Regions from separate parts of the Kitasatospora sp. NPDC001527 genome, predicted to be linked through region 2. Evidence: riboswitches for the same ligand, from Rfam matches in the RefSeq annotation. Region 2 holds a riboswitch; the other holds the start of a gene.
The links. Region 2 has a riboswitch for glycine ahead of gcvT (glycine cleavage system aminomethyltransferase GcvT). Riboswitches for the same ligand answer to the same signal wherever they lie in the genome.
Positions count from the first base shown of each region.

Region 1: another riboswitch for glycine. It lies ahead of gcvP (aminomethyl-transferring glycine dehydrogenase); the one in region 2 lies ahead of gcvT (glycine cleavage system aminomethyltransferase GcvT).

Region 1 covers NZ_JBEPAM010000026.1:11,634-19,090, reverse strand. Annotated here, with positions in the region: gene ABT238_RS22700 (hypothetical protein) at 1-187, shown strand, start outside; gene ABT238_RS22695 (DUF5999 family protein) at 535-726, shown strand; gene gcvP (aminomethyl-transferring glycine dehydrogenase) at 815-3,715, opposite strand; glycine riboswitch at 3,957-4,061, opposite strand; gene ABT238_RS22685 (PRC and DUF2382 domain-containing protein) at 4,278-5,495, shown strand; gene ABT238_RS22680 (MFS transporter) at 5,644-7,134, shown strand; gene ABT238_RS22675 (DNA polymerase IV) at 7,277-7,457, opposite strand, start outside.
Region 2 covers NZ_JBEPAM010000047.1:44,527-51,983, forward strand. Annotated here, with positions in the region: gene ABT238_RS31145 (enhanced serine sensitivity protein SseB) at 1-484, opposite strand, end outside; gene ABT238_RS31150 (enhanced serine sensitivity protein SseB) at 660-1,463, opposite strand; glycine riboswitch at 1,642-1,748, shown strand; gene gcvT (glycine cleavage system aminomethyltransferase GcvT) at 1,965-3,086, shown strand; gene gcvH (glycine cleavage system protein GcvH) at 3,173-3,556, shown strand; gene glyA (serine hydroxymethyltransferase) at 3,682-4,950, shown strand; gene ABT238_RS31170 (L-serine ammonia-lyase) at 5,137-6,504, shown strand; gene ABT238_RS31175 (CAP family protein) at 6,662-7,240, shown strand; gene ABT238_RS31180 (nSTAND1 domain-containing NTPase) at 7,241-7,457, opposite strand, start outside.

The DNA.
Region 1 (7,457 bases), on a different contig from region 2:
CCCCGGCACCGACCTGCTGATCCCGCTGGCCCCGGCACCGATGGGCGTCACCGCGCACCGCGCCCACCCGGCCGCCGAACTGCTGCCGCTGCTGGCCCGGACGCCCGCCGCCCGCCCCCAGGCCGCGCCGCGCCCGCTGCTGCTCGGCACGGCGGACTCCGCCCGGCTCGCCTCCGGGGCGCTCTGAGACCCGGGACCGTCCGCCGCCCGATCCGGCGCCCCCCGGACGGGTCATCCGGCATGGCCCGACCGGGCCGCCCGCCCGATGGCCCGTCCGGTGCCGCCTTCGGCCCCGGACCACCTGAACGGGTGATCTCTGCCCGGGGGTTGTGGCGCATGTCACGAAATCGCTGCGCGCGCGTCCGCAGATGCCGACACTGGGAACCAGCGTGGAAGGACCTCCTGTCCTACCCACTTGAGCGCCGGTCCACACCTGGCCCGGCGCCGGACAGAATCCGACCACCGCGGCGGCGCCCGCCGGCCACCGGCGACACCTCGTCACGGGGAGGATCGCAGAGCGAAGCGAGGGTACGCATGTGCCAGCACCGTCCTGAGTGCCCGTCGGCCGAGTCCGAGGACCGCGAGGCCGCCGTCCCGGTGGCCTGCCACCCCGAGCAGGGCTGGAGCCTGCTCTGCAACGGCGTCCTGCTGTTCGAGGACACCGGCGAGCTGCTGCCCGACGGCCGGGTGATCGCCCCGCGCCGCCCGGCCGCGAGCGCGGTCTGAGCCGCCGGGCCGCCACGGCGGAACGAGCGCGACGGGCAGGGCCCCGGCGGACGGATCCGCCGGGGCCCTGCCGTGTGCCGGGCGTCGGTCAGACGCCGTACTCGTCCAGCGGCGGGCAGGAGCAGACCAGGTTGCGGTCGCCGTACGCGCCGTCGATCCGGCTGACCGGCGGCCAGTACTTGTCCGCCGGGTTCACGCCGGCCGGGAAGACCGCCTCCTGGCGGGTGTAGCCGTGCGCCCAGTCGCCGGCCAGCGCGGCCGCGGTGTGCGGGGCGTTGCGCAGCGGGTTGTCCTCGGCCGCCCAGGCGCCCGAGCCGACCTTCTCGATCTCGGCCCGGATCTCGATCATCGCGTCGCAGAACCGGTCGATCTCGTACAGGTCCTCGGACTCGGTCGGCTCGATCATCAGCGTGCCGGCCACCGGGAAGGACATCGTCGGCGCGTGGAAGCCGTAGTCGATCAGGCGCTTGGCGATGTCGTCCACGCTCACGCCGGTCTCCTTGGTGAGCGGGCGCAGGTCGATGATGCACTCGTGCGCCACCAGACCGCCGGGGCCGGTGTAGAGCACCGGGAAGTGCGCCGCGAGCCGCTTGGCGATGTAGTTGGCGTTCAGCACCGCGACCTGGGTGGCGCGCTTGAGGCCCTCGCCGCCCATCAGCCGGACGTACGACCAGGAGATCGGCAGGATGCCCGCCGAGCCCCACGGGGCGGCCGAGATCGGGCCGACGCCGGTGGCCGGGCCGGCCTCCTCCTGCAGCGGGTGGTTCGGCAGGTACGGCGCGAGGTGCGCGCGCACCGCCACCGGGCCGACGCCCGGGCCGCCGCCGCCGTGCGGGATGCAGAAGGTCTTGTGCAGGTTCAGGTGCGAGACGTCCGCGCCGAACTTGCCCGGCTTGGCCAGGCCGACCAGCGCGTTCAGGTTGGCGCCGTCGACGTACACCTGGCCGCCGGCCTCGTGCACCAGGCCGCAGATCTCGGTGATCTGGGTCTCGTACACGCCGTGGGTGGACGGGTAGGTGACCATCAGCACGGCGAGGTTGTCGCGGTGCTGCTCGATCTTGGCCTTGAGGTCCGCGACGTCGACGTCGCCGTCGACCAGGGTCTTGACCACGACCACGCGCATGCCCGCCATCACCGCGGAGGCGGCGTTGGTGCCGTGCGCGGAGGACGGGATGAGGCAGACGTCGCGCTGGGTGTCGCCGTTGGCGTGGTGGTAGGCGCGGACGGCCAGCAGGCCGGCCAGCTCGCCCTGGGAACCGGCGTTCGGCTGGATGGACACGGCGTCGTAGCCGGTCACCTCGACCAGCTGGCGCTCCAGCCCGCGGATCAGGGTCAGGAAGCCCTCGGCCTGGTCGACCGGCGCGAAGGGGTGCAGCTGGCCGAACTCCGGCCAGGTCACCGACTCCATCTCGGTGGTCGCGTTGAGCTTCATGGTGCAGGAGCCCAGCGGGATCATGCCGCGGTCCAGCGCGTAGTCCCGGTCCGACAGGCGGCGCAGGTAGCGCAGCATGGCGGTCTCCGAGCGGTGGCTGTGGAAGACCGGGTGGGTCAGGTACTCGTCCTCGCGCAGCAGCGCGGCGGGCAGCGCGTCGGCGCTCTCCGCCACCTCGACGCCCTCGACGCCGAACGCGGCCCAGACGCCCGCCAGGTGCTCGCGGGTGGTGGTCTCGTCGGTGGAGACCGAGATCCGGTCCGCGCCGTCCTGGAAGACGTTGATGCCCTGGGCGCGGGCGGCGGCGGCGATCTCGGCGGCGCGGCCCGGGACGACCGCGGTGACGGTGTCGAAGAACTCGCCGTGCAGCAGCTCGACGCCGCCGGCCCGCAGGCCCTCGGCGAGGGCGGCGGCGTAGCGGTGGGTGCGGCGGGCGATGTCGGCCAGGCCGTCCGGGCCGTGGTAGACGGCGTACATCGAGGCCATCACGGCGAGCAGCACCTGGGCGGTGCAGATGTTGCTGGTGGCCTTCTCGCGGCGGATGTGCTGCTCGCGGGTCTGCAGGGCCAGGCGGTAGGCGCGGTTGCCGTCGGCGTCGACGGAGACGCCGACCAGACGCCCGGGCAGCGAGCGCGCGTACTCGGCGCGCACGGCCAGGTAGCCGGCGTGCGGGCCACCGAAGCCCATCGGCACGCCGAAGCGCTGGGAGGTGCCGCAGGCGATGTCGGCGCCGAGCTCGCCCGGGGACTTCAGCAGGGTGAGGGCGAGCAGGTCGGCGGCGACGGCGACGATCGCGCCCAGGCCGTGGGCCTGCTCGATCACCGGGGTGAGGTCGCGGACCACGCCGGTGGCGCCGGGGTACTGGAGCAGCACGCCGAACACGCCGCGCTCGACGATCTCGGCCGGGATGCCCTCGGACAGGTCGGCGACGACCACCTCGACGCCGGTGGGCACGGCCCGGGTGTTGATCACCGCGACGGTCTGCGGCAGGGTCTCGGCGTCGACCAGGAAGACGCCGCCCTTGACCTTGGTCACGCGGCGGGCCAGGGCCATCGCCTCGGCGGCCGCGGTGCCCTCGTCCAGCAGCGAGGAGCCGGAGGTGGGCAGGCCGGTCAGGTCGGAGACCAGGGTCTGGAAGTTGAGCAGCGCCTCCAGGCGACCCTGCGAGATCTCCGGCTGGTACGGGGTGTACGCGGTGTACCAGGCCGGGTTCTCCATGACGTTGCGCAGGATCACCGGCGGGGTGAAGGTGCCGTAGTAGCCCAGGCCGATCATCGACGTGAGCACGGTGTTGCGGCCGGCCAGCTCGCGCAGCTCGGCGAGGACCTCGGCCTCGCTGCGCCCGGCGGGCAGGTCGAGGGCCGTGATCGAGCGGATCGCCTCGGGGACGGCGGCGGTGGCCAGCTCGTCCAGCGAGCCGTAGCCGACCTGGGCCAGCATCTTCTCCTGCGCGGCGGCGTCGGGGCCGATGTGGCGGTTCTCGAAGGGGCTGGCCTGTTCGAGCTCGGTGAGGGTCGCGGGGGTGGTGGGGCGTCCCGAGTTCGGCTGGGCGTTCATGGTGGTCGAGGCCTCCTGGTCACGGACCGGCGGGGGTGCGTACGCCGGGCGCCACACCCGCTGCGGACAACAGCGGCGCGGCCCGGTCGGACGAACCCGACAGGCCTCCCCCTCTGTCATCGGGACCTGAGAGCTTCGCCCGCACGGAGCGCCGTGGGACGCCCCGCCGGCTTGCACCGTCGGTGAGGGTGGGGTCCGCCGGCTCCCTCGCCCGCGATCCTGCCCTGCTTTCCAGAGTGACCTATCCCGCACGGTACGGATGCCTGAGAGATTCCGGGGAGGAGTTGCTCCTTCGGCGCCCCGACCAGTGGTTTCCCGCTGTCGGGGACTCTCCCGAGCGGGCTCGGCGGTCGCGCCCAGGGTACCAGCGGGAGGCACCGCCATCACGGGTGCGTCAGGTCCTTCGACGACTTTGCCGCTGACCGCGCCGGTGACCCGGTCGGCGCAGCCCCCGGCCCGTCCGGACGCACCCCGCTCGCGCGCGTCCGGTTCATGGCTTTTGGTGTGAAGTGCCGCTGTCCTGCGGGCGTTCCGCGAGCTCACCGCGCACTGGAGGAAAAGAGTGCAGACCGACATCGACCCCCGGGACCTCATCGGCCACAAAGCGGTCGACCGCAACGGGGACAAGATCGGCACCATCGACGAGGTGTACCTCGACGACGCCACCGGCCGGCCCGAGTGGGCCGCCGTCCGGACCGGCATCTTCGGCCGCGACGCGTTCGTCCCGCTGACCACGAGCGAGTTCTCCGGCGACGAGCTGCGGGTGCCGTACGACAAGTCCCTGGTGAAGGAGTCACCGGACTTCGGCGTCGGCCAGCACCTGTCGCCCGCCCAGGAACTCCAGCTCTACCGCTACTACGGGCTGGACACCCCGGCGGACGGGCGGCCGTCGGCGGCCGGCGAGGACTCGGGGACGGAGCCGGCCGACCTCGACTTCGGCACCACCGCGGGCACCGCCGCGGGCAGGACCACGGACTCCGGCACCGCCGCCGCGGCTCCACCCGCCCCGAACGGGACGGCCACCACCAACGGGACGGGCTCCGCCCACGGCACCAACGCGGCGCGCCCGGCCAAGCAGCTCACCTTCCACCGGTCGGCCGACCTCGGCAAACCGGCAGACCCCACCCCGGAGACCCCCGTGCGAACCCCCGTCACCCCCGCCCCGACCACCTCCGCACCCGCCGGCCCGGCCCCGGCGACCGCCCCCACGCCCGCGCCCGCACCCGTCGGCGCGGCACCCGCCGCGCCGCAGCCTGCCGTCGAACCGCAGCCGCCGTCGCCGCCGCGCGCCACCCGGCCGGAGACCGACCCGGCCGCCGCCTCCCCGGTCGGCCGGGTGGAGATCACCAGCCGCGAGGAGCGCCTGGACATCACCACCGAGTGGCACGTGGTCGGCACCGCCAGGCTGCGCAAGTACGTGACCAGCGAGCAGGTGGAGCGCCGGGTCCCGGTGGTCCGCGAGCGGGTCCGGGTCGAGCGGGTGCCGGTCGGCGAGGCCGAGCGGGCCCTGCTGGACGAGAAGGAGATCGCCGAGGCCGTGGAGGAGGTCACCCTGCGCGAGGAGCGCCCGGTGGTCCGCAAGTACCTGGCGCCGGTCGAACGGGTCCGCCTGGTGGTCGAGCGGTACACCACCGAGGAGGTGATCCGCGAGGAGCTGCGGCGCGAGCAGGTCGAGGTCCACGACAACGCCACGACCACCAGGACCTCCCCGGCCGCCCCGGCCTCGCCTCCGCCCGCCGCGCCGCCCGCCCGCCCGGTACCGGCCCGGCCGCTCGCCTGACCCCACCCGCCCCCACGAAGGACCCCGGCCGCTCTCCGGCCGGGGTCCTTCGTCTTTGCCAAGGCTTAACCAATGAATATTTGACACTCTGAAGTATCTCCCTGCATGGTTACTTCAGTTCATTCACTATGTACGGGAGGAAGCAACCGTGAGTGAGGCACCACAGCCCACCACCGCGGCCGAGAAGCAGAGCAGCGCCCGGGTCCTGCCGGCCCTCATCCTGGCGATGCTGTCGTTCAGCGTGGTGCAGACCGCGGTCGTCCCGATCCTGCCCTCGCTCGCCAGGGAACTGAACGTCTCCGGCTCCAGCATCACCTGGCTGATGACGGCCAACCTGCTGTCCGCCGCCGTGCTGACCCCCCTGCTGGGCCGCTTCGGCGACCTGCGCGGCCGCAAGCCGATGCTGCTCATCTCGCTCGGCGGCCTCGTCGCGGGCTCCGCCCTCGCGGTCTCCACCCACTCCTTCACCTGGCTGGTCGTCGCCCGCGTGCTCCAGGGCGCCGGCGGTGGCGTGCTGCCGCTCGCCATCAGCATCGTCCGCGACGAGTTGCCCAAGCAGAAGGTGACCGGCGGCGTCGCCGCCATCAGCGCCTCCATGGGCGTCGGCAGCGGCCTCGGCCTGGTCGCCACCGGCCTGCTGCTGGAGCACTGGAGCTACAAGTCCATCTTCTGGATGGGCCTGGTCTTCGGCCTGATCGCGGTCGCCCTGGTCGCCCTGCGGGTGCCCACCGACCCGGTCACCGACAAGGACGGCGGCGCCGACCCGCTCGGCGCGATCACCCTCGCCGGCTGGCTCTCCGCCCTGCTGGTCGCGGTCAGCCAGGGCAACCACTGGGGCTGGACCTCCACCAAGACGCTCGGCCTGTTCGCCGTCGCCGCCGTGGTCGCCCTGATCTGGGGCGTCATCGAGGTCAAGGTCGCGCACCCGCTGGTCGACATGACGATGATGTCCCGTCCGGCCGTCGCCTTCACCAACCTGGCCGGCCTGCTGATCGGCTTCGGCATGTACGGCTCGTTCATGGTCATCAGCAACTTCGCCCAGACCCCGGAGAAGCTCGCCCACTACGGCTTCACCGCCACCGTGCTGCACGCCGGCGTGATGCTGCTGCCCTCCGCCCTGGGCTCGATGGTCGCCGCCCCGGTCGGCGCCCTGCTGATCGCCCGCCGCGGCCCGCGCCTGCCGCTGGTCCTCGGCGGTGTCCTCGGCGCCGTCTCGATGGGCTACCTGGCCCTGCGGCACAGCCACGAGGGCGACATCTACCTCGCCTCGGCGATCTTCGGCCTCGGCATCGGCCTCGCCTTCTCGGCGATGCCCGCCTACATCAACGGCGCCGTCCCGGCCGAGCAGAGCGGCATCGCCAACGGCATGAACGCCGTGCTGCGCACCGTCGGCGGCGCGATCGGCACCGCCGTCATGGCCGCCATCCTCACCGGCGACACCATGAAGCTGCCGATCCCGGTCTCGCTGCCCACCCTGGACGCCTACGAGCACGCGTTCTGGGCCGCCGCCGTGGTCTGCGTCGTGGCCGGCGCCGTCCCGTTCCTCATCCGCACCGTCAAGCCGGTCACCAGCGTGACCACCGGCAACCGGACCGCGGACCAGACCTCCGGCCGCAAGCCGGTGAAGACCGACGCCTGACGAGGCGTCCGACCCGCGCCCAGGGACAGGGCGCGGGGACCGGACCCGGACGGTCACCGAGGGCATCGCGACCGTCCGAGGCCCGGAACCGCACGCGGCCCCACCCGGCTCCCCGCCGGGTGGGGCCGCTTCGCGTCCCCGCCTACTCCTCGTCCTCCCCCGTGGGCCACCCCTCGCGCAGCGGCAGCGGCCTGGCCGGCTCCAGCTCCGGATCCTCGATCGCGAAGGTCCGCACCCGCCCCGGCCCGCTCCACGGCGTCTCGAAGCGCACCGTCACCCGCCCCACCCCGCTGCCCTGCACCCACCCCGGCCCCAGCTCCGCG
Region 2 (7,457 bases):
GCTGGGCCGGCACCTGCGGCTCGCTCAGCTTCAACGGACCGGCCGGCAGCCGGTCCAGGCCCGCGGCGACCCGCCGCAGGTCCGCCCAGGGCACGCCCACCCCGCCGCCCGGTGCGTGCGGGTTCAGCCAGAGCCCCCACCGGGTCCGGTACAGCGAGGCCGCGATCTCCCGGCCGGAGATCACCTCGTGCGCCCGCGCCCAGCCGGACGCCGCCAGCTGCTCGGGCGAGGTGACCGCCGGCGCGTACCCGTGGCCGCTGATCTCCATGTTCCCGTACTGGGCGTCCGGACTGCCCGGCGTGCCGTGCCAGAGCAGCATCCAGACCCGGCCCTCGGCGAGCGCGTGCAGCATCGTCTCGTAGGCCTCGTAGCGCTCCGGCGCCACCTCGCGCAGCGCGCGCTCCAGCGCGCCCGGATCCGGGCGTCCGGTGGGCGCCTGGCCCCAGGGCCCCGGTGCACCGCCAGCTACCGATCCCGCACTCATGCGCCCACCTCGCTGCGCTTCTTCGATCCTCGTCCGTCACCGGCGGCCCGGCGGCCGTCAGCACGCACCCTATGGGGAGGCCGCCGACCGCCGCCACGCCGACGTGCCAGGGCCCGTACCGCCGTCCCGCCCGCACCCTGTCCGGCGGATGCCGGACGGACGGCCGGAGGCCGGGTCAGCCCCGTACGTAGAAGGGCGCGACCCGGTTCACCAACCAGTCGACCACCGGATCGTCCGCGAGGTCGAGCAGTACGAGGTGGACGCCTCCGGGCAGCGGCGCGGTTCCCAGCGCTCGCCCGAGCGCCTCGTTCACCGCGCCCGGGTCGGCCGGGGCCCGCGGGTCCAGCTGGACGCCCACGAGCATCACGGTCGGCTCGCCCTCGACGCTCGCCAGCGCCCGCCGCGCGCTCAGCACCCCGGGCAGGGCGGCGAGTTCTCCGCGGCAGGCGGCCAGGAACGCCTCCGGGTCCTCCCCCGGCACCGGCTCGCGCAGCGCCACCCGGCCGCCGCCGGGAGCGTCCGGCGCGTCCGGGGCGGTGTCCCAGCGGTCCTCGCGCGGCCCGCGGCGCAGCTCGGCCACGCCCTCCGGCGGCACCGGGATGCCCACCGCCGCCTCCGGGTTGACCGCGATGCCCACGCCCAGCGGCAGACCGCGGGCGAACTCCCACACCGGCGCGACCGCGAACGGCATCCCCGGCGCCTGCTGGAGGAACACCTCCTGCGAGGAGAACACCGGGACATAGGGGTCGCCGGCCAGTTCGATCGTCGGAATGTCCAGCGACTGCCCCTGCGGGTCGCCGCCGGACGGCAGCGGGATCCACACCTGGCTGCGCGCCAGCACCTCGATCACCCGGGGGGTCGCGCCCGGGTCGCCGAGCGCGGCGGCGAGCACCTGCTCCAGCTCGTTGGCCGGCCACCCGCCGCCCGGCGGCGCCGCGTCCGCCCCGCCCCACCCCTGCTGCTCCACCGGGTACCCCATGCGCCGCCGTACCGCCCTCTGCTCGCCGATGCCCGCAGCCTAGCGTTTCGGCGCCCCCTCCCGGCCCGGCGGACCGAACGTGACGGAGGCCCCTCTCCCCTCATTCCCGTGGACGTGCCATGATGTGCGCGTCTGCGGTGGCATCCACCCAGGCCCCTCCAACTCCATACCGGCCGCTCGAACCCGCGCGGGAGAGTCCGGAGTGCCACCGTCAGGCGGCACAGCCGGCGCCGAAGGAGCAAGTCCTCCCCGGAATCTCTCAGGCACCCCTACCGCACGGGTTAGGCACATCTGGAAAGCGGTGCACGGCCCTGCCGTCCGCCCACCCACGGTGCAAGCCGCCATGCTGTTCCTACAGGGCAGTGGACGGTGAAGCTCTCAGGTTCGACGACAGATGGGGAGACCCAGCCGCCGCATGCCCGCGTGCAGGGTCCGCCGCCCCGAGCAGGGCCGGTCCCGGCGCGCGCACCCCTGAGTGCCCCGACCGAGGAGTTCCTGGCCATGTCGTCCCTCCGCCTCACCGCGCTCGACGCGCTGCACCGCGCCCTCGGCGCCACCATGACCGACTTCGCCGGCTGGGACATGCCGCTGCGCTACGGCAGCGAGCGCGAGGAGCACCTCGCCGTCCGCACCAAGGCGGGTCTGTTCGACCTCTCCCACATGGGCGAGATCACCGTCGCCGGCCCGCAGGCCGGCGAGATGCTGGACCACGCCCTGGTCGGCTTCGTCTCCGCGCTCGGCGTGCTGCGCGCCCGCTACACCATGATCTGCGCCGAGGACGGCGGCATCCTGGACGACCTGATCGTCTACCGCCTGCGCGAGGACGCCTTCCTGGTCGTCGCCAACGCCTCCAACGCCCAGCTGGTGCTGGACGAGCTGATCGCCCGCGCCAAGGGCTACAACGCCGTCGTCTCCGACGACCGCGACGCCTACGCGCTGATCGCCGTCCAGGGCCCGGAGTCCACCGAGATCCTGGCCGGCACCACCGAGGCCGACCTGCCCGGCCTGAAGTACTACGCGATCCTCCCGGCCCAGGTGGCCGGCCGCGACGTGCTGCTCGCCCGCACCGGCTACACCGGCGAGGACGGCTTCGAGATCTTCTGCAACCCGGGCGACGCCGAGCAGATCTGGCAGGCGCTCACCGAGGCCGGCGCCGACCGCGGCCTCATCCCCTGCGGCCTGTCCTGCCGCGACACGCTGCGCCTGGAGGCCGGCATGCCGCTGTACGGCCACGAGCTGTCCACCGACCTGACCCCGTTCGACGCGGGCCTCGGCCGGGTCGTCCGCTTCGACAAGACCACCAACGACGGCGCCTTCGTCGGCCGCAAGGCCCTGGAGCGGGCCGCCGCCGAGGCCGAGGCCAACCCGCCGCGGGTGCTGGTCGGCCTGGTCTCCGAGGGCAAGCGCGTGCCGCGCGCCGAGTACACCGTGGTCTCCACCGACGGTGAGCCGATCGGCCGGATCACCTCCGGCTCGCCCTCCCCCACCCTGGAGAAGCCGATCGCGATGGCCTACGTGGACGCGGCCCACGCCACCCCGGGCACCACCGTCGCGGTGGACGTGCGCGGCAAGCACGAGCCGGTCCAGGTCGTGGCGCTGCCGTTCTACAAGCGCGCCCGCTGACCCTCCCCCCACCTGTTTCCCCGCGAGGAACGTCCGCGCGCCGGGCCGCTTCGTCGTACCCGCTTCCCATCCTGGAGAATGACGCCATGAGCAACCCCCAGCACCTGCAGTACACCGAGGAGCACGAGTGGCTGACCGCCGCCGACGCCGACGGTGTGTCCACGATCGGCATCACCCAGCACGCCGCCGACGCCCTCGGTGACATCGTCTACGTGGAGCTCCCCGAGGTCGGCTCCACCGTGACGGCCGGCGAGACCTGTGGCGAGCTGGAGTCGACCAAGTCGGTCAGCGACCTGTTCTCGCCGGTGACCGGTGAGGTCACCGAGGTCAACGAGGACGTCAAGAACGACAACGGCCTGGTCAACAGCGAGCCGTTCGAGGGTGGCTGGCTGTTCAAGGTCCGCGTCGAGGCGACCGGCGCCGTGCTGACCGCCGACGAGTACACCGCGCTCACCAACCCCTCGGCCTGAGCCACCGCCGGGGCGGCCGCCGCACCGCGGCCGCCCCGCGCCGTCCCACCCGTCGCCCGCCGCCACCCTTCCGGCGACGCGCGGGGCGCGGCCCCTCCTGACTCTCCTCCCGGGAAGACTCCACCATGACGGTTCTGAACCAGTCCCTGCACGCCCTCGACCCGGAGATCGCCGCCGCGGTCGACGCCGAGCTGCACCGCCAGCAGACCACCCTGGAGATGATCGCCTCCGAGAACTTCGCCCCGGTGGCGGTCATGGAGGCCCAGGGCTCGGTGCTGACCAACAAGTACGCCGAGGGCTACCCCGGCCGCCGCTACTACGGCGGCTGCGAGCACGTCGACGTGGTCGAGCAGATCGCCATCGACCGGATCAAGGCCCTGTTCGGCGCCGAGCACGCCAACGTCCAGCCGCACTCCGGCGCGCAGGCCAACGCCGCCGCGATGTTCGCGCTGATCAAGCCGGGCGACACCATCCTGGGCCTGAGCCTGGCCCACGGCGGTCACCTGACCCACGGCATGAAGATCAACTTCTCCGGCAAGCTCTACAACGTGGTGCCGTACCACGTGGACGACAAGAGCGGCCAGGTCGACATGGACGAGGTCGAGCGCCTCGCCAAGGAGCACCGGCCGCAGCTGATCATCGCCGGCTGGTCCGCCTACCCGCGCCAGCTCGACTTCGCCGCGTTCCGCCGGATCGCCGACGAGGTCGGCGCGCTGCTGATGGTCGACATGGCCCACTTCGCCGGCCTGGTCGCCGCGGGCCTGCACCCCAACCCGGTGCCGTTCGCGGACGTGGTCACCACCACCACCCACAAGACCCTGGGCGGCCCGCGCGGCGGCGTCATCCTCTCCAAGGCCGAGCACGCCAAGAAGATCAACTCCGCGGTCTTCCCCGGCCAGCAGGGCGGCCCGCTGGAGCACGTCATCGCCGGCAAGGCCGTCGCCTTCAAGGTCGCCGCCTCGGAGGAGTTCAAGGAGCGCCAGCAGCGCACCCTGGACGGCGCCCGGATCCTGGCCGAGCGCCTGCTGCAGGCCGACGTCACCGAGGCCGGCGTCTCCGTGCTGTCCGGCGGCACCGACGTCCACCTGGTCCTGGTCGACCTGCGCAACAGCCAGCTCGACGGCCAGCAGGCCGAGGACCGGCTGCACGAGGTCGGCATCACCGTCAACCGCAACGCCATCCCGAACGACCCGCGCCCGCCGATGGTCACCTCCGGCCTGCGGATCGGCACCCCGGCGCTCGCCACCCGCGGCTTCCAGGCCGAGGACTTCCGCGAGGTCGCCGACATCATCGCCGAGGCCCTGAAGCCGGCCTTCGACGAGGGCACCGCCGAGGCGCTGAAGGCCCGGGTCACCGCCCTGGCCGAGAAGTACCCGCTCTACCCGAACCTGTAGAGCCTCCCGTTCGGCCGCGGGTGACCGGGCTCACCCCGCCCGGACACCGGGGATTCCGGGGCACCGCGCACACTGGAGAGTGCGCGCGGTGCCCCGTCCCGTGTCACCGCCCGACCGACCCTCCCGCCACCGCCGTCCTCCCTCCCCGCCGGCACCACCCACGAGACCAGACAAGGACGTCCCTCCGTGGCCATCAGCGTCTTCGACCTCTTCTCCATCGGCATCGGCCCGTCCAGCTCCCACACCGTCGGCCCGATGCGCGCCGCCCGGATGTTCGCCCGCCGCCTGAAGTCGGAGGGCCTGCTGACCGGGGTGACGGCCGTCCGCGCCGAGCTCTACGGCTCGCTGGGCGCCACCGGCCACGGCCACGGCACCCCCAAGGCGGTGCTGCTCGGCCTGGAGAACAACTCCCCGCGCGGCGTCGACGTCGACCAGGCCGACCGCGACGTCGAGCGGATCACCGCCGAGAAGCGGATCAACCTGCTCGGCGTCCACGCCATCGACTTCGACCCGGACACCCAGCTGGTGCTGCACCGGCGCCGCTCGCTGCCGTACCACGCCAACGGCATGACCCTGTGGGCCTACCGGGCCGACGGCTCCACCGCGCTGGAGAAGACCTACTACTCGGTCGGCGGCGGCTTCGTCGTCGACGAGGACGCGATCGGCGCGGACCGGGTCAAGCCCGACGACACCGTGCTGAAGTACCCCTTCCGCACCGGCGAGGAGCTGCTGCGGCTGACCCGGGAGACCGGCCTGTCCATCTCCGGCCTGATGCTGGAGAACGAGAAGGCCTGGCGCTCCGAGGAGGAGATCCGCGCCGGGCTGCTGGAGATCTGGCGGGTCATGCAGGAGTGCGTGCGGGCCGGCATGTCCCGCGAGGGCATCCTCCCCGGCGGCCTCAAGGTGCGCCGCCGCGCCGCCGCTGCCGCCCGCGCGCTGCGCGCCGAGGGCATCGGCCCGGCCAACGCGATGGAGTGGGTGACCCTCTACGCGATGGCGGTCAACGAGGAGAACGCCTCCGGCCGCCGGGTGGTCACCGCCCCGACCAACGGCGCGGCCGGCATCATCCCCGCCGTCCTGCACTACTACCTGAACTTCATCCCGGGCGCCGACGAGGACGGCATCGTCCGCTTCCTGCTCGCCGCGGGCGCGATCGGCATGCTCTTCAAGGAGAACGCCTCCATCTCCGGCGCCGAGGTCGGCTGCCAGGGCGAGGTCGGCTCCGCCTGCTCGATGGCCGCCGGCGGCCTCGCCGAGGTCCTCGGCGGCAGCCCGGAGCAGGTCGAGAACGCCGCCGAGATCGGCATCGAGCACAACCTCGGCCTCACCTGCGACCCGGTCGGCGGCCTGGTCCAGATCCCCTGCATCGAGCGCAACGGCATGGCCTCCGTCAAGGCCGTCACCGCCGCCCGGATGGCCCTGCGCGGCGACGGCCGCCACCACGTCTCCCTCGACAAGGCGATCAAGACCATGAAGGAGACCGGCGCCGACATGAAGATCAAGTACAAGGAGACCTCGCGCGGCGGCCTCGCCGTCAACGTCATCGAGTGCTGACCTGACACCCGCCGGCGCCCCCGCCCTTCGCGGCGGGGGCGCCGCCGTGCTCCGGCCCTCTCACTCGCCCGGGTGAACCCGCCGCATTCGGCCACCCGGGTGGTCCGGCGGCTGCCATCGTGACGGGACAACACCCCCACGAGCCCCCGGAGCGCGGATGAAGCACACCCGAACCGGTGTCCGCACCCTCACCACCCTGCTGCTGGCCGCCCTCCTCGCCGCCGTCGGCGCCGCCCCCGCGGCGGCCCGCGCCGCGCTGCCGGACGCCACCGACGCGGCCTTCGCCGACGACTGCCTGCGCGCCCACAACGAGTACCGCGCCCGCCACGGCGTCCCGGCGCTGGCGCTGGACCCCGCCGCCCAGGAGTACGCCAGGAGCCGCGCCGCCCGGCTCTCGACCTTCGAGCGCCTCTCCGGCGGCCACGCCGGCCTCGACCCCGCGTACGGCGAGAACCAGTCCTGGTTCGCCTCCACCGCCCCCGACAGGGCCGGCTGCCGCCGGGCCGTCGACGCCTGGTACGCCCAGGCCGGGGCCTACGACTACACCCGCCCCGGCTTCTCCGCCGCCACCGGCCTGTTCACCCAGATGGTCTGGAAGTCCTCCACCCGCCTCGGCTGCGCCCGCGCCCACGGCCGGGGCGACACCTGGTACGAGACCTACGTCGTCTGCGACTACGGCCCCCCGGGCAACGTCTCCCCCCAGTACGCCGAGAACGTCCTGCCCCCGCTCCGCTGATCAGCAGGTCTCCCGGTACGGGACGCCGGGCAGGTGGGTGCGCCACTCCGCCCGGCCCAACCCGCCGCCCGCCCGGCGGCACACGCCCGCCGCGGCGGCGGCCGGGGCGACCTCGATCCGCTGCCGCACCTGCCCCCCGGCGACGTACAGGGCGGCCGAGTCCGGCGAGAACGCGAGGTCCTGCACCGTGTCGCCGGCGGTGGGGAAGGGGGCGCCG